One region of the Dechloromonas aquae genome, then DNA from elsewhere that is predicted to be linked to it. Evidence: riboswitches for the same ligand, from Rfam matches in the RefSeq annotation. Region 1 holds a riboswitch; the other holds the start of a gene.
The links. Region 1 has a riboswitch for glycine ahead of gcvT (glycine cleavage system aminomethyltransferase GcvT). Riboswitches for the same ligand answer to the same signal wherever they lie in the genome.
Positions count from the first base shown of each region.

Region 2: linked by a shared signal. The riboswitch ahead of VX159_RS08545 (trimeric intracellular cation channel family protein) and the one ahead of gcvT (glycine cleavage system aminomethyltransferase GcvT) in region 1 are both predicted to bind glycine.

Region 1 is NZ_CP144212.1:1,383,548-1,398,875, reverse strand. It holds gene infB (translation initiation factor IF-2) at 1-2,523, opposite strand, end outside; gene nusA (transcription termination factor NusA) at 2,540-4,012, opposite strand; gene rimP (ribosome maturation factor RimP) at 4,034-4,486, opposite strand; gene rluB (23S rRNA pseudouridine(2605) synthase RluB) at 4,676-5,662, opposite strand; gene scpB (SMC-Scp complex subunit ScpB) at 5,659-6,207, opposite strand; gene VX159_RS06325 (ScpA family protein) at 6,197-7,096, opposite strand; gene VX159_RS06320 (lipid-A-disaccharide synthase N-terminal domain-containing protein) at 7,098-7,391, opposite strand; gene VX159_RS06315 (tryptophan--tRNA ligase) at 7,414-8,616, opposite strand; gene VX159_RS06310 (site-2 protease family protein) at 8,672-9,328, opposite strand; gene VX159_RS06305 (L-threonylcarbamoyladenylate synthase) at 9,335-9,961, opposite strand; gene VX159_RS06300 (3',5'-nucleoside bisphosphate phosphatase) at 10,042-10,881, opposite strand; gene VX159_RS06295 (hypothetical protein) at 11,060-11,344, shown strand; gene VX159_RS06290 (response regulator) at 11,355-11,732, shown strand; gene VX159_RS06285 (STAS domain-containing protein) at 11,750-12,058, shown strand; gene VX159_RS06280 (VOC family protein) at 12,136-12,528, opposite strand; glycine riboswitch at 12,775-12,873, shown strand; glycine riboswitch at 12,881-12,960, shown strand; gene gcvT (glycine cleavage system aminomethyltransferase GcvT) at 13,048-14,139, shown strand; gene gcvH (glycine cleavage system protein GcvH) at 14,184-14,570, shown strand; gene gcvP (aminomethyl-transferring glycine dehydrogenase) at 14,831-15,328, shown strand, end outside.
Region 2 is NZ_CP144212.1:1,873,368-1,888,695, forward strand. It holds gene VX159_RS08520 (DUF802 domain-containing protein) at 1-1,416, shown strand, start outside; gene VX159_RS08525 (OmpA family protein) at 1,419-2,075, shown strand; gene VX159_RS08530 (DUF2894 domain-containing protein) at 2,068-2,970, shown strand; gene VX159_RS08535 (hypothetical protein) at 3,058-3,357, opposite strand; gene VX159_RS08540 (DUF3149 domain-containing protein) at 3,556-3,714, opposite strand; glycine riboswitch at 3,991-4,078, shown strand; gene VX159_RS08545 (trimeric intracellular cation channel family protein) at 4,311-4,925, shown strand; gene VX159_RS08550 (DUF4870 family protein) at 5,129-5,470, opposite strand; gene VX159_RS08555 (DEAD/DEAH box helicase) at 6,072-8,660, opposite strand; gene VX159_RS08560 (site-specific DNA-methyltransferase) at 8,664-10,781, opposite strand; gene VX159_RS08565 (helix-turn-helix domain-containing protein) at 10,833-11,036, opposite strand; gene VX159_RS08570 (excalibur calcium-binding domain-containing protein) at 11,411-11,782, opposite strand; gene VX159_RS08575 (ABC transporter substrate-binding protein) at 12,098-13,084, shown strand; gene VX159_RS08580 (ABC transporter permease) at 13,092-13,904, shown strand; gene VX159_RS08585 (ABC transporter ATP-binding protein) at 13,907-14,698, shown strand; gene VX159_RS08590 (ATP-binding protein) at 14,730-15,328, shown strand, end outside.

The DNA of each region.
Region 1 (15,328 bases):
CATCCCGGTGACCTGCTCGCGCTTTTCGGGCGCCAACATGCCGGAAAGGGCAGCCTTAACCTCGTCGACTGCGTCGTAAATCACGTTGTAGTAACGGATATCGACGCCGAAGCCTTCGGCCAGCTTGCGGGCACTGGCATCGGCACGAGTGTTGAAGCCGATGATGACAGCGCCCGAGGCTTGCGCCAGGTTGACGTCGGATTCGGAAATCGCACCGACCGCACCGTGGATGACGTTGACCCGGACTTCCTCGTTCGACAGCTTCTGCAGGGTCTGCACCAGCGCTTCCTGCGAACCTTGCACGTCGGCCTTGACGATCAGCGGCAGGGTCTTGACCTCGCCCTCTTCCATCTGCTGGAACATGCTTTCGAGCTTGGCCGCCTGCTGCTTGGCCAGCTTGACGTCGCGGAACTTGCCCTGACGGAACAAGGCGATTTCACGCGCCTTCTTTTCGTCGGCAAGCACGATGGCCTCTTCGCCAGCCGCCGGAACATCGGACAGACCGAGAATTTCGACCGGAATCGACGGGCCGGCCTCGTTGATCGGCTTGCCGTTCTCGTCGAGCATGGCGCGCACCTTGCCAAAGACCTGGCCGGCAAGGACCACATCGCCGCGGCGCAGCGTGCCGGACTGAACCAGCATGGTCGCTACGGCACCACGCCCCTTGTCGAGACGGGCTTCGATGATCAGACCCTTGGCCGGCGTTTCCTTGGCCGAGGTCAGTTCAAGAATTTCGGCCTGCAACAGAATCTGCTCCAGCAGTTCATCGATGCCCAGACCCTTCTTGGCCGAAACCGGGCAAAACGGCGAATCGCCGCCGTACTCTTCCGGAATCACGCCTTCGGCAACCAGTTCCTGCTTGACGCGGTCGGGATTGGCATCGGGTTTGTCGATCTTGTTCACCGCCACCACCAGCGGCACACCGGCCGCCTTGGCGTGGTGGATCGCTTCCTTGGTCTGCGGCATCACGCCGTCGTCGGCGGCAACCACCAGGACCACGATGTCGGTCGCCTTGGCGCCGCGTGCACGCATCGCGGTAAAGGCTTCGTGACCCGGGGTGTCGAGGAAGGTGATCATGCCGCGCTCGGTTTCGACGTGGTAGGCACCGATGTGCTGGGTAATCCCGCCAGCTTCGCCAGCGGCCACCTTGGCGCGACGGATGTAGTCGAGCAGCGAGGTCTTGCCGTGGTCGACGTGACCCATCACGGTCACCACCGGGGCGCGCGGCAACTGCTCCGCATCCTTGTGCTCGGCGTGCTCTTCGAGGAAGGCATCCGGGTCGTCCAGCTTGGCTGCAACCGCCTTGTGGCCCATTTCCTCGACCACGATCATCGCCGTTTCCTGGTCGATCACCTGATTGATGGTCACCATCGAGCCCATCTTCATCATCGCCTTGATCACTTCGGTGGCCTTGACGGCCATTTTGTGGGCGAGATCAGAAACGGAAATGGTTTCCGGCACGTGCACTTCGCGGGTGATCGGTTCGGTCGGCGCCTGGAAGCTGCCCTGACCATCGTCGCCCTTGTTCTGCTTCTTGTTGCCGTGACGACCTTCCTTCCAGGAACTGCCAACATCGGAACTCTTGGTCTTGAGACCGCCCTTCTTCTTGCCGTCATCGGCTGAACGGGCCTTGTCCTTCTTGTTGCCATCCTTGCCGACAGCGTCGGGCTTCTTGTGCAGCGTACCCTTTTCGCCAGCCGGCGCAGCCTTGGCCTGAGCCGCAGCCTGCTGCTTGGCCAACTCGGCCGCCTTGGCCGCAGCCGAAGCGGCTTCTGCCTGCAGGCGCATCGCCGCCAACTGGACTTCACGGGCCTTCTTCTCGGCCAGCTCACGCTCCTGGATTTCACGCAGACGGCTGGCCCGGCGGGCAGCCTCTTCGCGGGACTTCAATTCCTTTTCGCCGATAATCGCAGCGCGATCCAACACACGAGGGCGTGCCGGCGCTTCGGCAGAAGCGTCGGCAGCATCCGCCGCCTCAACCATTTCGGAATTCTCGACGACTTGCTCAGGCTCAGGCTCCGGCTCAACTTCCGGTTCCGGCTCAGGCTCGGGTTCCGGCTCGGGTTCCGGCTCGATTTCGACCACCGGCTCGGGAATCGCCTCGACCACCGGCTCAGGCTGCACTTCCACCGCCAGGACTTCCGGGGCATCGGCCAGCACAGCTTCCACCGCCTCGACATTCAATTCGTCAACCGGCTCGCCGGCAGCTGCGCCGGTCTCAGCCACATCGCGCTTGATCAGCACGCGCTTCTTGCGCACTTCGACCTGCACCGTACGAGCCCGACCATGCGCATCGGTCGCCTTGATCTCCGAGGTCTGCTTGCGCGTCAGCGTGATCTTGTTGTTCGGCGACTGATCGCCATGGGCGCGGCGCAGGTAGTCCAACAGCTTGGCTTTATCCTGGTCGGTCAGGGTGTCGCTGGCTCCCGACTTGCCGACACCGGCCTTGCTCAATTGCTCAAGCAGGGCCGAAACCGGCATTTTGAGTTCGACGGCAAATTGTGAAACGGTTGTTGCTGACATGCTCGTTACCTCCCCCTCACTCGAACCAATGAGCACGTGCCTTGAGGATCAATTCCTTGGCGCGGGTCTCGTCGATCCCGGTGATTTCCATCAGTTCATCCACGGCCAGTTCGGCGAGGTCGTCGCGCGTCTTGACTTCGTGGCCGGCCAGCTTGGCCGCGATTTCCTTGCTCATCCCCTCCAGACCAATCAGGTCTTCGGAGACATTCTCCAACTGTTCTTCGGTGGCAATAGCTTCAGTCAGCAACACATTGCGCGCACGATTGCGCAATTCATTGACCAGTTCCTCGTCCAGGCCGTCGATTTCCAGCATTTCGGCGAGCGGCACGTAGGCCACTTCCTCCAACGTCGAGAAACCTTCTTCGATCAGCAGATCGGCCAGTTCCTCGTCGATATCCAGTTTTTCCATGAAGGTTACGCGGGTTACCGCGTGCTCGGCCTCAGCCTTCTTCTCGGATTCATCCTGCGTCATCAGGTTGATCGTCCAGCCAGTCAGCTCGGAAGCCAGGCGGACATTCTGGCCGCTACGACCAATTGCGATCGCCAGGTTGTCTTCGTCGACGACCACGTCCATCGCATGCTTTTCCTCGTCAACCACGATCGACGAGACTTCGGCCGGCGACAGCGCGCCGATCACGAACTGGGCGGGGTCGGCCGACCACAGCACGATATCGACGTTCTCGCCGCCGACTTCGTTGCGCACAGCAGTAACGCGCGAACCGCGCAGACCGACACAGGTACCGATTGGATCAACCCGCGGGTCATTCGATTTGACGGCGATCTTGGCGCGCAGACCGGGATCACGAGCGCAGGCTTTGAGCTCCATCAGGCCATCGGCGATTTCCGGCACTTCCAGCGCGAACAACTGGATCACGAATTCCGGCGCGGTGCGCGACAGAATGATCTGAGGACCACGGGCACCACGGTCAACACGCAGCAAATAGGCTTTTACCCGGTCACCGACGCGCAGGTTCTCTTTCGGAATCATCTGGTCGCGCGGCAACAGCGCCTCGACCTTACCGGCTTCAACGATGGCATTACCGCGCTCCATGCGCTTGATCGTGCCGGAAACCACGTGCTCCTTGCGGTCCAGGAAGTCCTGCAGGATCTGTTCACGCTCGGCATCGCGGATCCGCTGCAGGATCACCTGCTTGGCGGCTTGCGCACCGATCCGGCCGAAGTCAATCGGCTCCAGGGGTTCTTCGAGAAAATCACCGACTTCGATTTCACTGTCGTCCTTTTGCGCATCCGACAGCGGAATCTGCAGATATTCGTTGACGTACTCGTCGTCAGCAACGACTTGCCAGCGACGGAAGGAGTCGTAGTTCCCGGTATTGCGATCAATCGAGACCCGGACATCGGCCTCGTCGTGAATGCGTTTTTTGGTCGCCGAAGCCAGCGCCAATTCCAGCGCGCCGAAAACGATTTCCTTGTTGACGTTCTTTTCGCGGGCCAGAGCATCGACCAGCAGCAACATTTCACGGCTCATGGGCTAAAACCTCCTGGTACTTCAGTCGAAACGCGGCACCAGACGTGCCTTTTCGATATTGGTGAATTCGAGTTCCACGTCTTCCTGCTTGCCGTCCTGCTTCAGGCGCAAAGCAACCTTGCCGCCCTCGCAACCAAGCAGCTCGCCCTGGAAATTGCGGCGATTGTTCTGGGGAATGCGAATCTTGATCTGAATATCCTGGCCGGCGAAGCGGGCAAAATCAGCCTCTTTCTTGACCACGCGATCCATCCCCGGCGAGGAAATCTCAAGCCGGTCGTAATCGATATTCTCGACCTCGAAGAGGCGGGTCAGCTGATTGGACACCTTGGCGCAATCCTCGACGTCGATCCCGCCCTCGCGCTCCGGTGCGTCAATGAAGACACGAATGGTGCGCGCCCGAGGCGACATTTCGACGTCGACCAGCTCGTAACCCAGGCCGGTCACGGTCGTTTCGATCAGAGAGTTCAAATCCATAGCCACAAATAAAAAATGGGCGAAACGCCCACCCCAGAGTAAAAGATGATGCCTTGCCACCCCGTCGCAGACACGCAAAGGACGCAGCAAGTGGAACAAACCCACGGATTATAACGGTTTTTTAATCTTCCGTAAATGTTGCAGCGGGAAAACAGGGGCTGCGACCACCGCCACACCCCCTTGCATCGCTTAGCCGTTCTGCGGCGACGGGCTTGCCGCCAGGACCTTGAGCAATTGCTTGATCTCGGCCTCATTGAGTTCGCGGCAGCGCCCGCGCTTTAGCTGCGGCGGCAGCACGAAGGGACCGTAACGCACCCGGATCAGGCGGCTGACCGTGCAGCCAACCGCCTCGAACATCCGCCGTACTTCGCGATTGCGCCCTTCAAAAATAGTCACCCGATACCATTTGTTCGCTCCTTCGCCACCGGCATCGACCAGGGCGCCGAAATTGGCCGGGCCGTCTTCCAGTTCGACGCCGTTGAGCAATTGCTGCTGCGCCTCCATGGTCAACTCACCCAGAACCCGCACCGCGTACTCACGGACCAACTGCGAGCTCGGATGCATCAGTTTGTTGGCCAGATCACCAGAGGTGGTAAACAGCAACAGCCCCGAAGTATTGAAATCGAGACGCCCGACGTTGATCCAGCGCCCACCACGCATCCGCGGCAATGCGGCAAACACCGAGGGACGACCATCCGGATCGTCGCGCGAGACGATCTCGCCTTCCGGCTTGTGATACATCAGCACGCGCGGCGGGCGGGAACTGCCGGTAAAGCGAATATTGATCAGGCGACCGCCGATCTTGACCTTGTCGGTCGGCACCACGGACTGGCCGAGGTGCGCCACCTCACCGTTGACGCTGACCTTGCCGGCCGCAATCCACTCTTCCATTTCGCGGCGCGAGCCGACCCCGGCCTGGGCCAGAATCTTTTGCAGACGCTCTGGCTTGGCCTCCGGCAAGGGCTTGCCATTGCGGCCGATGTTGCCGCGATGCGCCCGTCCGGTCGGTGGCGGCTTGCGATTACCACGCTGCGGCGCAGCAACAGCGGCCGAGGTGGAAGGTGCGGCCTCGCCACCGTCGTCCGTGACATATTCACGGTCGACGCGGCTTTCGCCCTGATTTTCCCTACCGGGCGTCTTCGACGACGGGCGGAAGGGGGTACGTTTGGCCTTCATGCTTCAAGCTCCAGGTTTTGTGCGATCTGTTCCAGCGGCGGTAACTCACTCACCGAACGCAAGCCCAGATCATCAAGAAATTGTTTGGTCGTCGCCAGCAAGGCCGGACGCCCGGGTGTTTCACGATGCCCGACGACATCGATCCAGCCACGCTCCTCCAGCGTCTTGATCACATTGCTATTGACCGTGACACCGCGAATCTCCTCGATGTCGCCGCGGGTCACCGGTTGACGGTAGGCGATGATTGCCAGGGTTTCCAGTACCGCCCGCGAATATTTCGGCGGCTTTTCCGGATTCAGCCGTTCAAGATACGGCAAATACTCGGCTCGGGTGCGGAAACGCCAACCCGAGGCCAGCTGGACCAGTTCCACCGGCCGTTCGGCGTATTCGCCGCGCAACTGGTCAAGCAGCTTGCGCAGCAGGTCGGTCGACACATCCTCGTCGAACATCTTGCGCATTTCCAGCGGCGTCATCGGCTCGCGTGCCGCCAGCAGTGCCGCCTCCAGCACCCGCTGAATCCGCAACAGATCGAGTTCAGCTGACATCATCGTCCTCCGGCAACGGCGCCGGTTCGCCGTCGCTGACGTTCACATAGATCGGGGCAAAGGCCTCGGTCTGGGTGATTTTGATCAGTTTTTCACGCCCCAGCTCAAGCATTGCCAAGAAGTGGACCACCAGTCCTGGCACGCCCATTTCCGGATCGAAAATATCCTCGAAACGGACAAAACCGCCACGCTCCTGCAGGCAGCGCAGGATGATCCCCATGTGCTCGCGCACCGAGAGTTCCTCGCGGCTGATTTTGTGATTGCGGCTCAGCTTGGCCTGGCGCACCACCGCCATCCAGGCTTCCTTGATGTCGTCGAGCGACACCTCGGGGAGACGGACCAGCAGCGATTTCTCGACCAGGGTTTCGACCCAGAAGAACTCGCGCTCGGCCTGCGGCATTTCGTTCAGTTTCTGCCCGGCCAGCTTGATCTGCTCATATTCCATCAAGCGGCGGACCAGTTCGGCGCGCGGATCTTCCGCTCCCTCGCCTTCTGCCGCCTTGGGCCGGGGCAGCAACATCCGCGACTTGATCTCGATCAGCATCGCCGCCATCACCAGATATTCGGCTGCCAGTTCGAGATTGCTGGCACGCATCGCTTCAACGTAATCGAGGTACTGGCGGGTCAGCGGCGCCATCGGAATGTCGAGGATATCGACGTTGGCCTTGCGGATCAGGTAGAGCAGCAGGTCGAGCGGCCCTTCGAAGGCGTCGAGCATGACCTCAAGCGCATCCGGCGGGATGTAAAGATCCTGCGGCAACTGCTCAAGCGGCTGGCCGTAGATGCGCGCCACCGGCAGCAGCAAATCGGGCTGCACAAAGCCCTCGGGGAAGTGCACCACTTCCCCGGGATTTTCTTCTTCCAGCAGGTCGACCGTAGCCGCCGTCATCTCAGCTCGCAGCCCCCCGCCCCTGACCGCGATAGTGCAGATAGAGGTTGCGGAAGTAGATGATCAGGCCGAGCCCCTGACCGAAAATGAATACCGGATCGTTGCGATGCACCGCATAAACCGTCAGCACCACACCGCCGGCAATGCTGAAATACCAGAAGGCAACCGGCACGACAACCCGCCGTTCCTTCTCGCTCGACCACCACTGCACCACGAAGCGCATCATAAACAGGCCCTGGCCGCCAAAGCCGACAGCAATCCAGATCAGCGCCTCCCAGTCGTAACCAAATATCATCCGTTATCGCCCCAGGTTGCCATCAGTCGTAAGCCAGGCCCATTGCCTCGCGCACGTCACGCATCGTCTCGCGGGCGTACTCGCGAGCCTTCTCGCAACCGTCGGCAACGATATTGCGAACCAGCACCGGATCATCGAGATACATCTGCGCCCGCTCGCGCATCGGCGCCTGCTCCTTGAGGATGCCCTGGATGACCGGCTGCTTGCATTCGATGCAACCGATACCGGCGCTCTTGCAGCCCTGCTCCAGCGTCGCCCGGGTGGCTTCGTCGGTATACACCTGGTGCAACTGCCACACTGGGCAGCGTGCCGGATCGCCCGGATCGGTACGGCGCACGCGGTTGGTATCGGTCGGCATCGACTTGATCTTCTTGGCCACCGATTCCTCGGATTCGCGCATGGTGATCGTGTTGTGATACGACTTGGACATTTTCTGACCATCGAGACCCGGCATCTTGGATTCCGGGGTCAGCAGGTAGCCAGGCTCGACCAGAATCATCTTGCCGGTACCTTCGAGATAGCCGAACAGCCGCTCACGGTCGACTGCCGACAAATGCTGAATTTCGTTGAGCAGCGCCTTGGCCTGCTCGACCGCCTCCTTGTCGCCGTTCTGCTGGAAGCGCGTGCGCAATTCCTCGTAGAGCCGCGCCTTCTTGCCGCCCAGCTTCTTGACTGCTTCCTTGGCCTTATCCTCGAAACCCGGTTCGCGGCCGTACATGTGGTTAAAGCGGCGAGCCAGTTCGCGAGTGAATTCGACGTGCGGAATCTGGTCCTCGCCGACCGGCACCTTGTCGGCGCGATAGATCAGGATGTCGGCGCTCATCAGCAGCGGGTAGCCGAGGAAGCCGTAGGTGGTCAGGTCCTTGCCAGCCAGCTTTTCCTGCTGGTCCTTGTAGGTCGGCACCCGCTCCAGCCAGCCGAGCGGCGTCATCATCGACATCAGCAGATGCAGTTCGGCGTGCTCGGGCACCTTGGACTGGATGAACAGGGTCGCCTTGTTGGGGTCGACGCCAGCCGCCAGCCAGTCGATCAACATGTCCATTGACGACTTCTCGATCCCCTGCGGATTGTCGTAGTGGGTAGTCAACGCGTGCCAGTCGGCGACAAAGAACAGGCAGGGATACTCGTGCTGGAGCTTGACCCAGTTCTTGAGCACCCCGTGATAGTGGCCGAGGTGCAAGGCGCCGGTGGGGCGCATGCCGGAAAGGACTCGTTCTGCGTACATGATGAATTCGGTCGAAAAGTAAAAAAGCGAAAAACCCGGAAATGGAAAGGCGGATTCAGTAGAGTCCGAACAAGGACTCGATGCCGCGCGCGGCAAAGCGCACCAGCGGATTCATGATCGCACCCAGAATATCGGTAAACAACAACAGTAACAGGATCGGAAAGCCCCAGCGCTCCAACTGGGCAAAACGCCAGGCCAGCGCATGCGGCAGCAGGCTGACCGCAATCCGCCCGCCGTCAAGTGGCGGCAGCGGCAGCAGGTTGAGGACCATGAGAACGCAATTGGTGACGATCCCGATCTTGCTCATCTCGGTCAGCGGCAAGGTAAATGCGTGCTCCGGCATGACCCAGGCCAGCTTGAGCAAGGCAGCCCAGCACAGCGCCATGAACAGGTTGGCCAGTGGCCCGGCTGCCGCAACCCACAGCATGTCGCGCTTGGGCTGGCGCAGGCGACCAAAGTCGACCGGCACCGGCTTGGCGTAGCCGAACAGGAAGGACCCGCCGGAAAACAGCAGGATCGCCAGGGGCAGGACAATGGTGCCAAGCGGATCAATATGGCGCAGCGGATTGAGGCTGATCCGCCCCAGCTGCCAGGCTGTCGGATCGCCAAAATGGCGTGCCGCGTAGCCATGCGCCGCTTCGTGCAGGGTGATTGCAAAAATCACCGGCAACGCGGCAACTGCAATCATCTGGATCAGCGCATCGAAGTCCATTGCAAATTACTCCAGTCCGAACGGCGCCAACGGCCCGCGCCCGGCCCGCACCAGCTCGGCGGTACCGCTGCTCAGGTCGATCACCGTAGTCGGCTCGGTGCCGCAGTGTCCGGCATCGAGAATCCAGTCGATCTGATCCTCCAGGCGATCCTGAATTTCCCAACCTTCGGTCAGCGGCGCCTCGTCGCCCGGCAAATGCAAGGTACAGGTCAGCAGCGGCTCCCCCAATTCGGCAAGCAAGGCCAGCGCCACCGGATGATCGGGGATGCGCAGGCCGATGGTCTTGCGCTTGGGATGCATCACCCGGCGCGGCAATTCCTTGGAGCCTTCAAGGATAAACACGTAGGAACCCGGCGTCGTCGCCTTCAGCAGCCGATACTGGACGTTATCGACGCGGGCATAGTTGGCGATTTCGGAAAGATCGCGGCACATCAGCGTCAGATGGTGACGGTCGTCGATCTGGCGGATCAGGCGAATCCGGTCGAGTGCATCCTTGTCGCCGAGATGGCAGCCGAGCGCATAGCAGGAGTCGGTCGGCAAGGCGACGATCGCGCCGTTGCGAATGAATTCGACGGCTTGCACCAGCAGGCGCGGCTGCGGATTTTCAGGATGGATATTGACGACGCGGGCCATTGAACGGGAATAGGTAAAAGAGGAAAACCCAGAAGCTTATACGGAGATCGACAAATGCGACACAGCAACCGGTACTGCAGCTAGCGGAACAAGCGCCAGACCGGCTTCAGATCAAGCGGCAATTGAGCGACGCGACCAAGGTCGACATAACTTTCTTCCGGCCCATGAAAGTCCGATCCGCGCGATGCGTGGAAAGCGTAGTGCCGGGCCAACCGGGCAAAATGCAGCACATGGTCAGGCGAGTGACTGCCGCTGACCACTTCGATCCCCTGCCCGCCAAGCGCCTTGAAGTCATCGAGCAAGCGCCGCATGTCGCCTCCGGACAGTTTGTAGCGCCCCGGATGCGCCACCACCGCCACGCCGCCGGCTGCTGTAATCCAGCCCACCGCCTCCTCCAGCGTCGCCCAGCGATGATCGACATAGCCCGGCTTGCCCGGCGTCAGGTAATACTGGAACACACCGCCAACATCCTTGGCGATGCCGATCGAAACCAGGTAGCGGGCAAAATGTGCACGCGAAATCAGGTCCGGATTGGTGGCATAGCGCAGTGCCCCTTCGTAGACGCCGGGGATACCGATTGCCGCCAGGGCTTCGCCCATCCGCCGCGCCCGCTCGACCCGCCCGAGGCGCAAAGCCTCCAGTCCGCCGGACAAATCCGGATGCGCCGGATCGAAGCCGACACCGACGATATGAATCGGCGTGGTCCGCCACTCAATCGAAATTTCCACCCCCGGCACAAAGGCCAGCCCGCAATCGGCAGCGGCAGTCGCCGCCTCGGCAAGCCCGCCCAGCGTGTCATGATCGGTCAGCGCCCAGCAATCGACGCCATTGGCCGCCGCCCGACGCGCCACCTCGCCCGGCGGCAGCAAACCGTCGGAAGCGGTCGAATGACAATGGAAATCGAAATTGGCAGGCGTCACGGAAAAATCACGGCAGGGCAAAGGTTTATTTTATCACGAAGGTCCGGGCATCCCCGGCAGCCGGCAGCCGCGACGAATGGCGCAAATACCGGGGGCCAGCGGCAGCACATTCAGCCACCCCCAAAATGAGTAATCCACCCTTTGGAGATGCACCACGAAGGGGGGCAGCCGCAGCCAGTTGCTGCGAAAGTGCAACACCTACTCGATCGCCCAGTACCTCGGCATCCCGCAGGAAACCGCCCGGCGCAAGATTCGGCTGCTGATCGATCGTGGCTGGGTACTCAAGGAGAGCGACGGTTCGCTGATCATTTCTGCCGCCTGCGAGGCCGAATTCAAGCAGGAGTTCATTACCGAAACCATGCGCGATTTTGTCAGCACGGCGCGCGCGGTCTTTTCCATGCTGGGAATCGAAGTCAAACCCGAGCTCCTTCCATCGGCCCCACAGGCGCCCGAACAGCCATGAGTGCGAACAGATGAAACAGCGGCCACTGCGCGCCCTGATCGTTGACGACCTGAACGTCATTCGCCACATTTTGATGCTGACTCTGAAAAACCACGGCTTTGAAGTCATGGGCGCCAGCGAAGGCCGGGTCGCACTCGACTGGCTGGCAAAAAAACGCTTCGATCTGGTCCTCTGTGACTGGAACATGCCGCGCATGAATGGTAGCGAACTGGTCACCGCAATCCGGGCCAGGCATAAGGACATTCCCATCATCATGGTCACAGCCGAGGGCGACCCCCAACTGGTCAAGGAATTACTGGCCCTCGGGGTGAATGGCTACGTTATCAAGCCATTCCGGATTGACACCCTGCTCGCTGCAGTCAGAAAAATCTTTCCCGACCTGGAATAACCCACTCCCCCCTCACCATGAAAATCGACATTTCCAGCCAGGTCAGCAATCACCAACTGACCATCCGGATCGCCGGTCACTTTACTTTCCTGGCCCACGGCGAATTCAGGAAGTCATTTCAGGGTTTGCTGAACGAGCAGATCGCCGAAGTAACGCTCGACTTCGCCGGACTCGACTACATCGACAGTTCGGCGCTGGGATTGCTGCTGACTTTGCGGGCTGCGGCTGAAAAGCTGCCGCGCAAAATCAGGATCATCAACAGCCCCCCCAAGGTCAAAGGCATCCTCAAGATCGCCAACTTCGAGCGTCTCTTCGACATCGCCTAGCCCGCCGCCACCAACGCTCCCCAAGGGGAAAACGGCATACGGGCCAGTGACCGTAAACCATGCCGCAAACGCTGCACTCAGTCGCGGAAATAGGGTTTGAATTCCGCCGCCGGCTCGCGCTCGGAATAGATGTAGAGAACCACCCCATTCGGGTCCTGCACGGCAAAACCGCGGTCACCCCAGGGGTGATCTTCGAGTGGTACCACCGGCGTCAGGCCCGAGGCCATCAAGGCAGCGAATTCGGCATCGACATCGGCAACGCAGAAGTTGTAGGTCAACCCGGCCGGGTTGCATGGCGGCTGCTCCGGCTGCGGCGCCATGAACTGCAACGAGGCGCCGGAACCGAACTGTAGATTGACGTACCAGCCGCAATCGAAGGTGACCCGGGCGGCAAAGTGGCGCAGATAAAAATCGCGGGATGCCGCAACCTTGTCGGTAATGATGCACGGAGACAACGCTGTCGCTTGCATGATCACTCCTCTGTTCCGGGGGCCACGAAACCGGCCACCCGCTCTTTACAATGCCGCCAGTCTATTACAAATGCGTGCGCAGGACAGCGCACGTCAGCCGGGCCATCACTTTGGCAAAATTTGGCCGACAGCCACGGTCGACCGTGAAAGTCGCTGTTTTTTCCCTGCCCGCCACTGGCCATTGTGCTCGGGCAAGCTCCGCCTGCGCGGGCGGTTGCCCTCCCCCGGCTTTGCCGCTATAGTGCGCCCCGTTCTGTGGGAGAGCGCGGAGACCGCCACGGTCAACCGCCGCCGAAGGCGCAATTTCACCCGAAAACGCTCAGGCAAAAGGACCGCACAACTGCCGGCATGCCGGTAAAACTCTGGAGAGCGGCGTCAACAGCGCCCACCGATGGGGCAAATCTCTCAGGTATCGAGGACAGAGGGGTGAAACGAAAAGATCCGGCTTGCTCCGGATGTTTCCGTTTCACCCCTTTTTTCGTTTCCCAAATGGCTTTTTCAGGCCGCGAAAGGATGGATATGCTGAAGAAAACGGTTCTCAACGCCGCGCACCGCGCGCTCAATGCCCGGATGGTCGATTTTGGCGGCTGGGACATGCCGGTCAATTACGGCTCGCAGATCGAGGAACACCACGCCGTGCGTAATGATTGCGGGATGTTCGACGTCTCGCACATGTGCCCGGTCGATCTGGTCGGCGCCGACTGCCGCGCCTTCCTCTCGCGCCTGGTCGCCAACGACGTCGCCAAGCTGACCGTCTCCGGCAAGGCGCTCTACTCGGCCATGCTCAACGACGCCGGCGGCGTGATCGACGACCTGATCATCTATTTCCTGACTGACACGAAGTTCCGCATCGTGGTCAATGCCGGCACCGCCGAGAAGGATCTGGCCTGGATGCAGGCCAAGGCCGCCGAGTGGAAGCTGGATGTCAGCATCAGCCAGCGCCGCGACGGTGAAAACAATCTCGGCATCATCGCCGTGCAAGGCCCGAACGCCCGCGCCAAGGTCTGGCAGGTGCTGCCGCAGGCCAAGGCCGCGACCGAAGGGCTGAAGGCCTTCTTCGCCGCCGAAGTCGACCAGTACTTCATCGCCAGCACCGGCTACACCGGCGAAGACGGCTACGAAATCATGCTCCCGGCCGCTGAGGCCGAAGGCCTGTGGAATGCGCTGAAGGATGCCGGCGTCGCCCCCTGCGGTCTCGGCGCCCGCGACACCCTGCGCCTGGAGGCCGGGATGAATCTCTACGGCCAGGACATGGACGAGACGGTTTCGCCGCTCGACGCCGGTCTGGCCTGGACCGTCGCGATGAAAGACGCCCGCGAATTTGTCGGTAAAGCGGCGTTGACCGCAAATGGCCAGAAACAGCAGTTCCTCGGCCTGATCCTGCTCGACAAGGGCGTGCTGCGCGGCCACCAGAAGGTGGTCACCGCCCAGGGCGACGGCGAAATCACCTCCGGCTCGTTCTCGCCGACGCTGCAACAGTCGATTGCGCTGGCCCGCCTGCCGCTCGGCGTGCAGATCGGCGACGAAGTCAGCGTCGATATCCGTGGCAAACTGCTCAAGGCCAAGGTCACCAAGCCGGTCTTTGCCCGCAACGGCAAAGCGGTTCAATAAGCTCGCAAGGCTTGCACAAAATCTCACCCATTCAGGAGAAAACCATGTCCAACGTCCCGTCCAACCTCAAGTACGCCGCTTCGCACGAGTGGGTTCTCGTCAATGACGACGGCACCGTCACCATCGGCATCACCGACCACGCGCAAGAAGCGCTGGGCGATCTGGTCTTTGTCGAACTGCCGGAAGTCGGCGCGCATTACGCCGCCGAAAAGGAAATCGCCGTCGTTGAATCGGTCAAGGCCGCTGCCGACGTGTACGCCCCGATTGCCGGCACCGTCACCGAAGTAAACCAGGCCGCCGCCGACGCGCCGGAAGCGGTCAATGCCGACGCCTACGCCGCCTGGCTGTTCAAGCTGAAGCCGGACAACCTGGCCGACGTCGACGCCCTGCTCGACGCCGCCGGCTACCAGGCTGTCGCCGACGCCGCCTAAACCCAGGCTTTTACCGGCGCTTTCGCCCGCGTTTTTGCCTGCATTTTTGCCAAAAGTCCCGGCGGACCGTGAACATCACCGATACACCGGGATTTTTCCGGCCACGGCAGGCCGCGCCTGCTGCCCGGCCGCCGCTGGCTGGCCCGAACCGGCGCCAACACCGCCGCGCAGGCCGCGACCACAGCAAACAGACTGAGCCCCCGCGCCGGCCCGCCGTTTAGCCAGACCTTTACCGCCCCACCTTGCGAGACCGAATTTCCATGAGCACGCCTTCCTCGACCCTGCCGCTTGCCGCGCTGGAACAGCACGACGAATTCATTCACCGCCACATCGGCCCCTGCGCTGCCGAAGCCACCGAGATGCTGGCCGCCATCGGCGCCGAGAGCATCGAACAGCTGATCGACCAGACCGTCCCGGCGGCCATCCGCCTGCCGGCCGACCTGCCGCTGCCCGCCCCCAAGCGCGAGCACGAAGCGCTGGCCGAACTGAAGGCCATCGCCAGCAAGAACGTGATCGCCCGTTCCTGCATCGGCATGGGCTATTACGACACGCTGACGCCCAAGGTCATCCTGCGCAACGTCATGGAAAACCCCGGCTGGTACACCGCCTACACGCCCTACCAGGCCGAAATCGCCCAGGGCCGCCTGGAAGCGCTGATGAACTTCCAGCAGATGGTGGTCGACCTGACCGGTCTGGAAATCGCCAACGCCTCGCTGCTCGACGAAGCCACCGCCGCCGCCGAAGCGATGACCATGGCC
Region 2 (15,328 bases), 490 kb from region 1:
AGCGACGGCCTGGAACGGAGCGTCGAGCAGATCGTTGCCAGCTTCGCCGGGCGTAGCGCGGCATTGCTCGACTCAGTAGGCAGCGCCCACGCGGCGCTCGCCAGTACCGCCGCCGAACGCCAGCAGCAGCTGGCTGCCAGCCTCGACCGGCACCTCAGCGCACTGAGCAGCCACCTCGACACCACCGTCAGCCAGCTGGCAAACCACTGGCAAACGGCGCTGGCCGCGCAAAGCGAAGACCACACGCACAACCGCGAACAACTCGCGACCACGCTACTGGCTTTCAGCAGCCGCTTCGGCCAGCAGGCGGAAGCCCTGCTCGCAGCCGTCGCCAGCAGCCAGCGCGCGCTCAAGGATGAACTGCTCGCCCGCCACGGCGCGCTGATCGACAGCGGCCAGGCGCAGCAACTGGCACTCGGCGAACAGATCGCCGGCCAGTTAGCCGGCATCGGAGAGCACTTTGCCGCCACCGCCGCGCAGGTCAGCAACACCTGGAACAGCGCGCTGGAGCGGCACGTGGCGGCCAGCGACCGCCTCTGCGCCAGCCTTGACCAGACCCAGAGCGCGCTGGCGGCGAGTTTTGCCGAACGCTGCGCGGCGCTGCTCGGGGAACTGCAGAACCAGCAAGCCACCTGGCAGCAGGACTGGGCAGCCGGCGAAGCCAGCCGCCAACAGCAGATCAGCGCAGCCATCGGCCAGTTGGCGGGGCAACTCGCCGGCCAATGGGAAAGCCATGGCGAAACCGCGCGGCAACAGCAACTGCAGCTGACGCAGACCCTGGACGCAACAGCGCAGCGACTGATCGCTGCGACGCAGGCGCAAAGCGAAACCACCATCGGCGAAGTCACCCGACTGATGCAGACCGCCGCCGAAGCACCCAAGGCTGCCGCCGAGGTGATCGGCCAACTACGCCAGGAGTTGTCGGCGAGCATCGCCCGCGACAACAGCCTGCTCGCCGAGCGGACGCGGATCATGGAAACCCTGAGCAGCCTGCTCGACGCGATCAACCATGCCTCGACCGAACAACGCACCGCCATCGACGGGCTGGTCAGCGCCGCCGCCGGGCTGCTCGAACGCAGCGGCCAGCAATTCGCCGCACAGGTCGGCAGCGAAGCCGGCAAGCTGGTCGAGATCGGCGCTGGCATCGCCGGCGGCGCGCTCGAAGTGGCCAGCCTGGGCGCTGCCTTCGACAGCGCGGTGAACCGCTTTGCCGAATCGAACGACAAGATGATGAGCACGCTACAGCGGATCGAAGGCGCGCTGGCCAAGTCGCTGACCCGCAGCGACGAGCAACTTGCCTACTACGTCGCGCAGGCCCGCGAAATCATCGACCTCAGCATCCTCTCGCAGAAGAAGATGGTCGATGACCTGCAACGCGTGGCCAGCGGCACCGCTGCGCTCAACGCCGAGGCCTGAGCATGCAGGGCATCGATAGCGGCCACGAATCCGACGCACTGGAGGCGACGCCGGTCTGGGCGGTCTTCGGCGACCTGATGTCCGGCCTGCTCGGCGCCTTCGTGCTGATCCTGGTCGGCGTGCTCGGCGTGCAGCTGGAGCTGGTGAGCAGCCTGGAAGCCGAAATCGCCAAGCGCCAGCAGGAAGAACAACGTCGCCTGGCGCTGGAAAAGGCGCTGGCCGGGCCACTGGCCTCGGGCCGGGTGACCCTCGCCAACGGCAAGATCGGGATCAGCGGCAACGTGCTTTTCGCGCTCAATTCCGACCACCTGCAGCCGGAAGGCCGGCAGGTGCTGAAAGGCCTGGCTGCGCCAATTTCCGCCTACCTGGGCGCCAGCGGCCAGATGCTGATGGTCAGCGGCTTCACCGACGACATGCCGGTGCGCGGCAGCAACAGCAAATTTGCCGACAACTGGGAGCTCTCGGCCCAGCGCGCGCTGACCGTAACCCGCACGCTGATCGAGGAAGGCGTGCCGGCCGACGCGATCTTTGCCGCCGCCTTCGGTGCACAGCAGCCGGTCGCCGCCAACAGCGACGCCGAGGGGCGGGCCAAAAACCGCCGGGTCGAAATGGCGCCGGTACCCAAATCGAGCCCGAGCGAGAAGCCGAACCATGGCTGAACCCCAGGCAGAATCACCGCCAGCACGGCCGGCCGGCTTGCCAGCCGAGTTAGCGACAAACTCGGTTGCAAGCTCAGCGACCGATTCAGCAGCCAACTCAGCAGACCATTCACCGGCTGCCCCGACCACTGAATCAGCCACCCAAGCCCTAGCCACAGCCTCGTTCGCCGCGCCCTCTCCGGCCCCCGGCGACAGCCCTGCCGAGGTCTTCGCCCAGGCCCCGACGGCAGCACCAGACAACCCGGCGGCCCGGCTGGCCCCGCTGCCTTATGCCCGCCGCCAGGCGCTGAGCCGTCTTGCCGAAGCCCAGCCAGGCATCGTTCAGGAACGACTGCAGGCCCGCCTGCAAGCGCTGACGGCGCAAATCGAGCAAATGCAAGCGGCCGCGACGGCGCCCCCTCCGGCCGCCAGCGCAACGGCCGTGGCCGAACCCGCCAGCCCGCTCGCCGAACTGCTGGCTTACATCGGCGAGCAGGCCTTGCCTGACCTCCCCTTTGCCGAGCAAAAATCCCGTATTTCCACGGTCGACCGTGGAAATAGCGAAAAAAGCAGCGCGCCGCTGCCCATCGGCCAAAGCACCGCCGCACCGGAACTCAAGGCGGTGGCCTATTTCCGCGACGCCTGGTCACGCCTCAGCACCGAACAGCAACTGACGCAAACCCTGGCCCAGGCCCCGGAAAACGCCGGCCCGATGAACTCGCAGCATCTGGTGCTGCGCAGCCTGCAAGTGATGCGCGAGGTCGCCCCGGACTATCTGCAGGGCTTCATGTCCTACATCGACACCCTGATCTGGCTGGAGCAGGTCGACCCGACCCGCATCCCGGCCAAGGCCGCCGGCGAAAGCGACAAGAAACCGCGCAGCAGCAAGCGCCCGGCGAGCAAACGCCAGGCCTGAGCAGCCACCCGGAATTATGACAAACGACTGTTTTCCCCATCCGGTCAGTAAGTTATGGTCAAGACACACTGTCTTTCCCCGGGGGAGCTATAGTTCCCCAACGGCCAACGCTAATGTAGTAGCGTCAACCTGCCGGCCGGCTCGACCACGCTGACAGGCGGGGATGGCGGCAGCAACGGCAGTGCCAGCGACACCCTGCCCGCCGATCTCGGCTTCATCCTGCACGGCGACAACAGCGTCGAATACCCGACCAGCGCAATCGATTCCGCCTATGACTACAACACGCTGATGCTGCTTGGCGTATCCGGCACTCCGCTCAGAACCGCCAACCGGAACACCGGAAAACAGAAAATGCCCGTTGTCACGGTCGACCGTGACAACGGGCATTTTTCCCTCTGATCCCCTCCCGGGAAAGGCCGGGCGACTCCGGATCGGCTGTGCTCAGTCGCTTCGCCAGCGGGGGATGCTTGCCGCGTGCCCCTGGGAGGAGTAGGCACGCGGGGGAAGCCCGCAGCACAGCAGATACCGAAAGTCGCCCTCCTTTGGACGACCAAGGGGGATCGGTCGTTCTTTACCGTGCGCCGCTCAGCGAGTGAGCGGCCCGGCGCCGGAATTCCTGGCGGCGTCTTCCTTCATGTGCTTGAGCGCATAACCGCCGATGTACCACGCCATCCCGAGGATGAAGACGATGGTAAACAAGCTCAGCAAGCCGATATCCGAGGTCAGCAACAACTCCCATGCCATGATGCGTTCTCCCTGTTTCTGTCGTTGAGTGATGGATCAAACACAAACCACCCCCAGCCTTTTGCACAAGCCATGCCAGAATCAAGAACACAATCACAACCCATTGATTAAATTTAACAAAACAAAAAACAAAGCTTTCTTTCCCGCCCCTGGCCGCCGGCTTTTACCCGCCCCCGGTCAAAACTGACCGCCAGCAATGGCAGTAAGCACCAATTCTGACAAATCGACCTTGCGCCCTTCCCCGCTTGACGCGGCTCGCCGCGTTTGCCGATAATCGCCGCCTCTGCGGGAGAGCGGGCTGCAACAGCCCCGCCGAAGGCGCAAACTCCCATAATCGCTCAGGCTCAGGAACCGCAGGACCGTTACGCTAACTGGAGAGAAGCCGGCCGCCGCTGCGGTGCGGGACTCACCGAAGGGGCAGGCACCTGGTGCCGAAACTCTCAGGTAAAAGGACAGGGGGAGAAGCACCACCCTGCTGCCGGCACCGCGATTGCGGCCGGCCCTGACCTGTGAGCCCTGCCATGCCCGTCCTTGCCTTTCCCTGGTCGCCCTCCGGCGCCGTCGTCACCGCCCTCGCCCCCCTGACCACGGTCGACATCCTGCCCGGCATCTACCTGATTGCGATTGCCGCCGAGGCGATCTCCGGCGCCCTGGCCGCCGGGCGCCGGCAAATGGATATTTTCGGGGTCGCCGTCATTGCCTTTGTCACCGCGCTTGGCGGCGGCACCTTGCGCGACGTGATTCTCGGCAATTTTCCGGTGGGCTGGACGCAGCACCCGGAATACGTCGCGCTGGTGCTAGGTGCCGGCCTGCTGACGCCGCTGGTCGCCCGCCACCTGCATCACCTCAAGCATCTCTTCCTCAGCCTTGATGCGCTCGGCTTGGTCGCCTTTTCGCTGATCGGCTGCAGCATCGCGCAAAAACTCGGCTACTCGCCGCTGATCGCGGTCATGGCCGGCATGCTCACCGGCATCAGCGGCGGCGTGATCCGCGACGTGCTGTGCAACCAGGTGCCGGTCGTCTTCCGCCGCGAACTCTACGCCAGCGTCTCGCTGGCTGTCTGCCTGCTTTTTCTGGCGCTGCAAGCCCTCGGACTGGAGCGCAACGGCAATGTCCTGCTCTGCTTTGCCGCCGGCTTCAGCTTCCGCATGCTGGCGCTACACCGCGCCTGGCGGCTGCCGACCTTCAGCTACGCGCAACGCTGGGAGTAAAACCGGCTCAAGCCGGCGCCGGGCAGGCCAACCCGGCAAACACCCCGGCCAGGCACGCCACCTTGGCCGCCGCTGCCGTTCGGCAAGGCGCAGCCCCGGCATCGTTCCGGCAAACAAAAAAGCGATGCCGGAACGCACCGCCACCCTTGCCCCACTACCCAAGCCGCGCCACGCAATAGCGGCCCGCCTGAGCCGGCAGCGGGCTACGGGTACATCGGCTTGCCGTCGTTGAGGTAGAGCCAGCCCTTGACGACCCGGTAGATCAGCCAGATGCCGTTGGCCGCCAGCACCAGCCAGCCGACCAGCAGGATGAAAGTCAGCCAGCCGACAGCCATCCACAGCAGCCCGAACCAGAAGGTGCGAATCTGCCAGCGAAAATGGCTTTCGAGATAAGTCCCGAGCACATCGTCGCGCTTGACGTAATTGACGATGATCGCCACCACCGCCGTCACCCCGAACAGGCAGGAAGCCGCGTACAAGGCATACAACACCGTGGTCAGGGTTTTTGCCGACTGCAGCCGCTGCTCGTCACTCAAGACATCCATCGCGCTCTCCTCCCGCCACCGACCGCGCAGTCGGCAGAAAAAAACGTCAAATCCACGGTCGACCGTGGCAGAAGCAAAAAACCGCCGCCACGACTCAGCAAGGGCTGCAGGGTACCGCATTCCGCCGGCTTGCAGCACCCTGCCTGGGGAGGCTTCCAGCGGCCATCCAGCCAATCAGGCCAGGGGAAAGCTTTAACAAAGCATTCCTTATTAAAACTTTTGCAAGTTAGGTTTAACAAACAGCTGATCATCCAGTCTTTGATGAGAAAAACCGACCCTCACCCGCGCCTGCAACAAAGCTGCCGCCCAATACTGGGCTGGACTCAGTACTCGACGAAGCTGAAGCAGTAACGGGCTTGTGGGAGTGTTGGCGGGGGCGATACCGGATGTACGAATTTACTAAAAGGGCGCCGAACTCTGCAGGCTGGCGGAGATGAACCGAAAAGCCCACACTGCCCGGAATGATGCTTGACCCGATCGCTGCCATTGAGGAAGCTGCTTAGCCCAGAAAGCGGCCGTAGAGGCTATTCAAAGAGCTCGGCCTTTGCTGACATTGAGCCAGCAGCTAGGCTATGGCGGCAGCACACCGTTTAACTGCCGTTCAGTCATAGTCGCTGGCCCACGTGCCCTCGTATAGCCCCTTCGCACTGCTTGCTTCCTTGATAGCTTGGCGCACATCAGGGCGCTTCAAGTCCAGCACACGCAACTTGCCACACGCTTCTGCAACGGACTCAATACGCCGGTAAGCACCGCCATAGAGTTCAGCATAGGTTGCCAGCCCCTTCAGCTTTGGAAGGGCATCAGCCAAGTGCAAGCCATGAGGATCGACTAAATCCACCACTACCTTGCCGTCCTGCTCGGCGAAGAAGATAAAGTCGGGGCGAACGATTTGGTATTGCTCATCCTCCACGTAGGCGATACCTAGCGATGACTGCCCCGGCTGTTGTGGATTCCGATACCAGAATTGGAAGCCGGTGCGCCTCATCTCTGCCTCAATAACAGCGGGCTCCCAACTGCTCTTAAACTCAGTGGGGTATTTCCCATCCTTGTCGCAAAGCAGATGGTTCTTCCAGATTGGGAAGGCAATTTCCTTGTCGTTTTCGCGTGCTTTGGTTGCCTCGTAGCGGGATTCGGGTTTTGCCAAATTGACACTCTGTGGCTCGGTGCTCATCTCGATGATTTGCCGATAAGATTCTTTCCTGTCGTCGCTGAGCACCTTGATCTGTGATGCATAAGCCGTCAGCCACGCCTTTGCCAGCTTGTCAGCCTCTGCATCAAAGTAAGCCTGCACCTCTGTAACCAGCCCGAGGCCAGCTACGGTGACACGAGCCTCCACGATGGCCTCCAAGAATTCCTCGGGGTCGTCGTCAACGCTTGCAACTTTCTTCGCCAGATGCTCGACGTAGGTACGGGCAATGTCCGGGCTGAAAATGCGTGCCGCGCGCCTAAAGGCATCGTCAATCACCGCTACATCGGCGTCTTCCCAGAAATCGTCAAAGCTCTTTGCCTTGCCCTTCATGTCGGCGATTACCGTCTTGCCATCCACGGTCATCACCGATTTGCGCTTTGCCTCAATCTTCTCTTTCTGACTTTCCTGAAAAGTGTCCAGCGCCTTATGCATCTCGGCATGAGCCTGTCTGCCTGCGCGAGGAAGGATGTCATCGGACGCCAATTCATGTGCCAGCGCAGTCAATCGTTTCGCCGGTTTCGCACCGCGTTGCGGGCGGGTCTGTGATGGCAGAGACTCGAAGGCATCCCAAACTGCTACCGATGCTTCTGGGTTGGGTTTCAACTCAACATAGTCGATGAGAATGCGCCCCGAAGGCGGTGCCGAATCGTCGCCCGTCATCAAGGCATCGACAACTTCTTCCACTGTCTTCTTGCTGAACTTCGGTAGCAGACAGTCCACGGCATTCAATCGATCGTTGCCAGGGATACGGCGTGCCAACGGAGATCGCACCATGCGCCCCAGCAACTGAGTAATGTGGGTGCGGTCGCTGGCAGCTCGGAATGACACCATCACTTCAGCGCGAGGGCAATCCCAGCCGGTGCTAATTGCGTCCTTTGCAATCAGAATTCGAATCCAGGTCGATTCCTGCACACGTTGGGGTTCGATGTACGGCACGTCGCGGTTGCCGAAGCGCTGTGTCGTATGTTCGCCAAAAACATGGGCCACACTGGTAGCTGGCAACTCGGGGGAACGCTCGAAGATGGTATCCAGCGCGCGCCCTATTTCATTCGGGTCGGGCGTGTTGGGAACCTGCAACACCATCAGTGGAACAACAACGTGCGCCTCTTCTTGCTGTTTGGCGTACTCCGCCCAAGCGGTGCTCGACTCCTTGAGTTTGTCGGTCGCGCGCCGTACCAGCACGGTATCGAAATCCCCGACTTCATCTGGAATATCCAGCAAGATCGTATCCTTGATGAGGCCGGACTCTTGAACCTTGGACGCATCTACCACGACGTTCGGCAATTTGATGTGCTTGCCAGCGAACTCAATGGCTTTGTTGAAACGCTCCACCGTCGCAGAGATGCCCCAAACTGCGGGAATGCCAGGCACGCCGCCAGCTCCATTTATGAGGCGCTGAACGATGGTCCCCTTTTCCTTCGGCGTAGCGTTGCCCATGCCGCGATGTGCTTCATCTAATACCAGATAAAGCGTCAGCTCTGGGTCTTCGATGGTGTTTTTGATCGTGTCCCAAATTGTGTAGGCCCGCAGATCGGGACGGGTTTCCGGTAGCAGGTTGCCTGCTTTGGCTTCCAGTTCTTCTTGGTCGAAGCCTCGTACCAGCAGACTGTTCTTGCCTAGCTTCTGCGTGTTGAGGAAGTAGATTTTCCCAGCCTCGAATCTGGGACGATTGAAGGTGTTTTCCACCACAACCATATCGGTATGATTGATGCGGTCGCTGGCTTCCATCAGGCGAAAGCGGGTCTGTTCATTCAAAGATGGGTCGTCGCTGAACCAGATCACCACGGCACCGGGATCGGCATCAAAGTTGAATTCATCATCGCCATGGAACAAGGCTTCAAACGCGGCAGCCGCCATAACGGTTTTACCCGCACCCGTAACGGCGGTCAGAGAAAATGCAGTCTTGTCGGACTCCCCCTGCCAGAGACGACGGGCCTTTCTTAGATTGGACAAGGCATCGCGCACTGCGTCGCGTTGATAGTCCTTGAGGGTGAACTTCATGCCTTACTCCCCATTTGTGAAGCTGAAATTGGTCAGATAGGACTCGTATAAACGCACGGGCTCGACGCCATCAGGCAAGCGCTTGGCAATGGCCTGGAAACGGCGGTCGTCGTCGGTAACGATATAAGCAACGCGCAGGCTTTCTTTACTCACAGCGTGGATAAATGGCGTGGCCTGATCCACTTCCGTCAGTAAGCCGTAGTTGTCAGCCACTTCCCAGCCCTCGGCAGGCAGTTTGTCGATGCGCCGACCTTGGGCTCCAGCCCGCAGCCACAACAAAGGTGCAATGCGGGCATAGGCCAGGTTGTGATTGACTGCGCTCTTGGCCTCGTAGGTCAGCGTGAAGAATTCGGCGTTTTCCTCGAACCCGTCGGCCATTGGGAATTCATCGGTAAATTTGTAGTCGCCTTTGATTGGCTCGCCATCTGGCGTCTTGCCCGTGATCGCGGCGGCAACGCGGGGCTTGGTGATGTAGTCACAGATGCCATGCTTTTCCCATTCGGCATCACCAGGGCGCAAGCCCTGCTCACGCAGTGCTCTCTGCTCATCGGCAGCCACTTCATTGTTTGTCACCGAAATGCACTGGCGGTGACCGCTATCCTGACGGTTCAGACGCATTACGGCGTGGGCTGTGGTGCCGGAACCGGAGAAGAAGTCGAGGATGATGGCATTGGATTTCCCCCCTACAAAAAAACGAAGGGAGTCTTCAACAGCATACAAAGATTTCGGGAATGGAAACCTTCGCTCAGGGATAACAGATTTCAGTATTCCCGTTCCTCCGTGCTCAGCACTGTGCGATGTGAAATCCCATTGCGTTGTCACGTGTTTCAAAGTTGCGTCAACATACTTCGCAACCACAGAACCGTCTTCACGTCTTCTCTCTATAACAGCCGTACCAGCGGCAATTTCTTTTCTGGCTTTATTGGGTAGATGCTGAATGATGTAAGGCTGCGGCTCATCTTTTCTGCCGTTTGCGCGGATAAAACCCTTTGGCCACCAATTGTCAAAAGCGGAATCTGTGTATTCCCAATTCATTTCTGTGCCATCGGGACGAACGGGAAATACAGCTACAGCCCCCTCGGGGGGGGCAATGGTTTCACGCAAGGTATCAGGCGGCAATGGGTTACCGCGCCCGACTATTGCGCCCGTCTTGGCATCTACAAAGATTGGGAAAAACTGATTAGGCCCACAAGCGCCTTTCCCCTTTCTGCCGCGGACAGAAGCGAGATTACGTCGACGCATAGTCTCCCAGCCAACCTCGGCCCCTACATCTGCATCATCAGGCATGCCGCCTACTTTCGCAGATCCAAATCGCACGAAAAAAAGGAACTCGTTGGTCCGCGCAAAATCACCGGACCTGCCTGTTCCTTTTGGATTGATGACAGAAGACACCATTTCAATTTTGGCGCCCTCGTATATTTGTTCGAGTAGCAGTCCAAGACGCAGGTATTCTTTCTCATCGATGGTCGCGATCAGCACCGAGTCCGCCGGATTCAGCAACTCCTTTGCCACCAGCAAACGCCGCTCCATCATCGCCAGCCACTTGCTGTGACGATAGAGATCATCACCCTCAACGTAGTCGTTGTTGTATTTCCAATCCTTCGCGCCGGTGTTGTAAGGCGGGTCAATGTAAATGGCATCTATTTTGCCACGGTGTGTGTAGGTCAACGCCCTGAGCACATGGTAGTTCTCACCATTGATGACCGTATGAAATGGCTTGTCGCCACCTCGTTCTACCTTGCCGGTACTGACTAGGCCCGGGTAAATCGTGTCGCGGAATTCGGCTACGACTACCAGATCATCTAGCGCGACGGATTGCATTTCAACTTCAGCCGAGCCCAGTAGCTCTAGATCGGCGATGTTCTTGGCCTTGTGAATAGCCTTGACTTGCCATAGGCGCTGATCGCCCTTCTTGGTCGCCCCTCGCTCGGGAAGGACGCGAACCTTGTCACCCTTTCGAATTGGGCGTAGCGGTAATTCAACGGCTTCGGGGCTGTGGCGCTCAAAGTTCAGGCCGAAAGGTAGTCGTGAAGACAGAGCTTTAAACTCCCGTTCCAGGTCGGCACCTAGTTGTGCATCCTTGGCCTTGGTACGAGCCAGCAGGTCAGTAAGTCGAGACACGGCGGTTCCCTGCGTATTGCATGAAATGATTAAAGGTATGGAAATGACGCATCAGCACTCCCCTTGCTTTGTTTTATTTTCGATACTGGCGGCAATCCAGCGATCCAGTTCGTCACGGCGAAAACGCCATGTCCCGCCGAGCTTGAAGGCGGGTATATCGCCTTGCTGGGCGAGCCGGTAAACAGTTCGCTTGCCTGCTTTCAGGTAGGCAGCAACTTCTTCAAGGGTCAGTATTTCGTCTTTATGGTCTGCCATTTCACGGTCCTTGCCGATGTTGCTCTTGGATTGCCAAGTTTGGCAAATTCTCTCACATTATATCTACGCACAAAAATTGAATTTGCATACATCTTGTGGGCTGATTGGCAAAAGCAGATAAATGCCCCGGGGATGTTTCCAATTTGAACGGCAACAAAGCGACGTAAAGCCATCAGATATTGGACGATAGATTATCGACTGCTTTGGCCAACGAACAGCCATAGATCAACCGCAACAAACAGCCAGCCTCCCCAACCACCAGCCGTCCCCCTTCCACCTCGACACAGAACCGCCGAAGAACGACTCGAACCAGTCAAGAACACGGGCTCCTGTGATCTGCCACCAGCGATTTCACAACAGGAATCTGCCCCCCCTCACCCGCACCACTGCTGCTCACACGGCACGCCATCACCATCGCCGTCCATCTTGGTATTCGGGCAGTTTTTGAGGAAGTAGGTGGCTTCGGCGCAGGAGGTCATTTGCGAGCAGTGGGTGCGTCCGTCGCAGCGGAAGTTTTGACTCGGTGATTCGCTGCGCCAGGCCGGCGGCGTGGCGGCTGGTGGGGCAAGCGGCTCGGGTGCGGCCGGTAGCTCGGCGGCGCGGCTGGGGGCGGCCGGTGCGCTGTGGCTGACGGCGGCGGGCTCGTCGGGTTCGGCCGGGGGCGGTGGTGGTGCGGCGTTGAGGAATTTGAGCGACAACTTCCAGCCCACCAGCAGCAACAGGGCGTAGAGCAACAGTTTTTTCATTCGGCGTTCCAGGCAAAAAACCGCCGCCCGGCGGGGCGGCGAGGCGTAAGGGGGAAGGCGGCCAGGTCGCGCAATACATCTCGCATAAGCATCCTGAATTATGACATAAGGCGATCCGGCACTCTGCCGCCCCCGCTGTGCGATTTTCCGCACAGCGCCCGGCCCGGCCGTCGCCAATTCCACACAGACCGGTTTCTGCCCTGTTCCACGGTCGACCGTGGAATTCATCAAAAATCAGTCACTTGCATCGAAAGCACCGAGGTGGCACGGCTCCTGCAATGGGAGGAGACCTGTTTTCCACTGGAGGAGTCGATCATGAAAAAAGCACAAACCCTGAACTGCAGCTTGCTGGCCGCGCTGGCACTGGCCTTTGCCGCGCCGGCGGCGGCGCAGGCGCCGGATGTGGTGCGCCTGGGCAACCTCAAGTTCGCGCATTACGGCGCGGTGTCGTACATGAAGGAAGCTTGCGGCAAGTACAACCTCAAGGTCGAGGAGCGGATGTTCCCCAAGGGGCCGGACATCATGCCGGCCATCGTCGCCGGTGAAATCGACATCGCCGCGCTGGCTTCGGACGGCGCCATCGCCGGCCGTGCCAACGGCGTGTCCATCGTCACCGTCGCCGGCTTTGCCAAGGGCGGCGCCCGCCTGGTCGCCGGTAGCGAGACCGGGATCAAGGACATCCAGGGCCTCAAGGGCAAGAAGGTCGGCGTCACGCGCGGCGGCGCCCACGAGCTGCTGCTCTACGCCGAGCTGGAAAGGGCCGGCCTGAGCTGGTCGGACAAGCCGGGCAAGGACGTGCAGATCGTCTTCCTCGCCTTTGCCGACTTGAACCAGGCGCTGGCGGCCAAGCAGATCGACGCGATGTGCCAGTCCGAGCCGCAGTCGTCGCAGGCGCTGAACAAGAAGTTCGGGGTTGAGATCATGAAGCCCTACGGCACCAAGATGGGCGAGCCGGTGCGCCTGCTGGTGATGACCGAGAAGATGTATGCCGAGAAAAAGGATGTGGCGCAGCGGCTGATGAAGTGTTTTGTCGAAACCACCGCGCTGTTCAACAAGGACCCGGCGCTGGCCGAAAAATACGTGCGCGAGCAGATGTTCAAGGGCCAGATCAGCGCCCAGGACTTCCAGGACGCGATGGACAACGCCGATTACACCTACGACGTGTCGCTCGAACATATCGACATCACCACCGAGTTCATGAACAAATATGGCGTCGGCCGCATGCAGAAGCCGCCCAAGGCTGCCGAGTGGGTCAAACTCGACCTGCTGCAAAAGGCCAAGGCCGAACTGAAGGTGAAGTGAGCGCGCGATGCAAAAGCTGAAATCCTTCTTCGAGGGCGCGCTGGTGCCGGTGCTGCTCCTGCTGCTGTGGGAAGCCGGTTCGCGTGCCGGGCTGTTTTCCGAGGTGATCATGCCGGCGCCGACAGCGGTGGCCGCCAAATGGTGGGCTTACCTGCTGCCGACGCAAGCCCAGGAGCCGGGCCAGTCCTGGCTGGCCTGGGCGCTGTCGGGCGAACTGCTGCACGACGCTTATTCCAGCCTCTACCGGGTGGTCGCCGGCTTCGTCATCGGTGCCGGCCTGGCCCTGCCGCTGGGCTTGCTGATGGGCGCCAACACCCGCATCTACGCGCTGTTCAACCCGCTGGTGCAGATCCTGCGGCCGATTCCGCCGATTGCCTACATTCCGCTGGCAATCCTCTGGTTCGGCCTGGGCAATCCGCCGTCCTTCTTCCTGATCGCCATCGGTGCCTTCTTCCCGGTGCTGATGAACACCATCGCCGGGGTGCGCCAGGTCGACGGCATCTACATCCGCGCCGCGCGCAACCTCGGGGTCGGGCAATGGACGATGTTCACCCGTGTCATCCTCCCCGCCGCCACGCCCTACATCCTGGCCGGCGTGCGCATCGGCATCGGCACCGCCTTCATCGTGGTGATCGTTTCCGAGATGATCGCGGTCAATGACGGTCTCGGCTTCCGCATTCTCGAAGCCCGCGAGTTCATGTGGTCGGACAAGATCATCGCCGGCATGATCACCATCGGCCTGCTCGGCCTGGCCATCGATACCGCCGTCAGCCGCCTCAACAACCATTTGCTGCGCTGGCATCGCGGCCTGGAGCACTGAACATGAGCCCCATCCTGATCAACAACGTGCACAAGGTGTTCAAGACGCCTGGCGGCGACGTGACTGCGCTCAAGGACATCAACCTGACGATCAAGCCGGGCGAATTCGTCTGCCTGCTCGGGCCTTCGGGCTGCGGCAAGTCGACGCTGCTCAACGCGGTGGCCGGCTTCCAGCCGCCGTCGTCCGGCGAGATCATCATCGACCGCCAGACCATCCTCGCTCCCGGCCCGGATCGCGGCATGGTCTTCCAGGAATACGCGCTGTTCCCGTGGATGACGGTGGCCCAGAACATCGCCTTCGGCCTCGAAGTGCAGAAGAAGGAAAAGGCCGAGATCGACCTCACCGTCAAGCAACTGCTTGACCTGCTGCACTTGAGCGACTTCCGCGACCGCTACCCCAAGGACCTCTCCGGCGGCATGCGCCAGCGGGTGGCGATTGCCCGCGTGCTGGCGCTCGACTCGCCGATCATGCTGATGGACGAGCCCTTCGGCGCCCTCGACGCGCTGACCCGGCGCAACCTGCAGGACGAGCTGCTGCGCATCTGGGAAAAGCTGGGCAAGACCATCCTCTTCGTCACCCACTCGATTGAAGAGTCGATCTACCTGGCCGACCGCATCGTGGTCATGACCTACCGCCCCGGCACGGTCAAGCGCGACCACTATGTCGACCTCCCACGTCCGCGCGACCCGGCCTCGCCAGCCTTCAACGAACTCAAGCGCGAACTCGGCCGGCTGGTGATGGAGGAGCAGCAACGCCATGCTGCCGCCGAAATGAAGCTGGCTGCGGTCGACTGAGAAAAATGGCAAAAATCGGTAGGATGCGCGGGTGACCCCACCCGCCTTCCCTCCCCCGGCGCTGCGCCGCCCCGCCTTTCTTGCCGGAGCGGCGCTGGCGCTATGCCTGCTGCTTGCGCTGCTCACCTATCGCAGCCTCTTTGCCTACCTGCTTGACCAGGAACGCCAGCATGCCGCGCAGCGCCTCGACGCGCTGGCGCTGTCGCTTGATGCGGCGCTGGCCCGCCACGAATCGCTGCCCGGCCTGCTCGCCCTCGACCCGACCCTGAGCGCGCTGCTCGACGCACCGCGCGACCCGGCCCGGCTGGCCGCCGCCAACGCCTATCTCGAAGCCGCACAGCAGAATGCACAGGTTGCCGCAGCCTTCCTGATCGACGCCGAGGGGCTGACCCTGGCCGCCAGCAACTGGCGCCAGCCGCTCAGTTTTGTCGGCCACAACTACGCCTTCCGCCCCTATTTCCGCGATGCAGTCGAGCACGGCCTCGGCCGCTTTTACGGCGTCGGCGTCACCACCGGCGAGCCGGGCTACTTCCTGGCCGCACCGATCCGCCGGAGCCAGCAGCTGCGCGGGGTGATCGTGCTCAAGATCGGTCTGGAAAGCCTGGAACAGGCGCTGGCCAACGGCGGCGA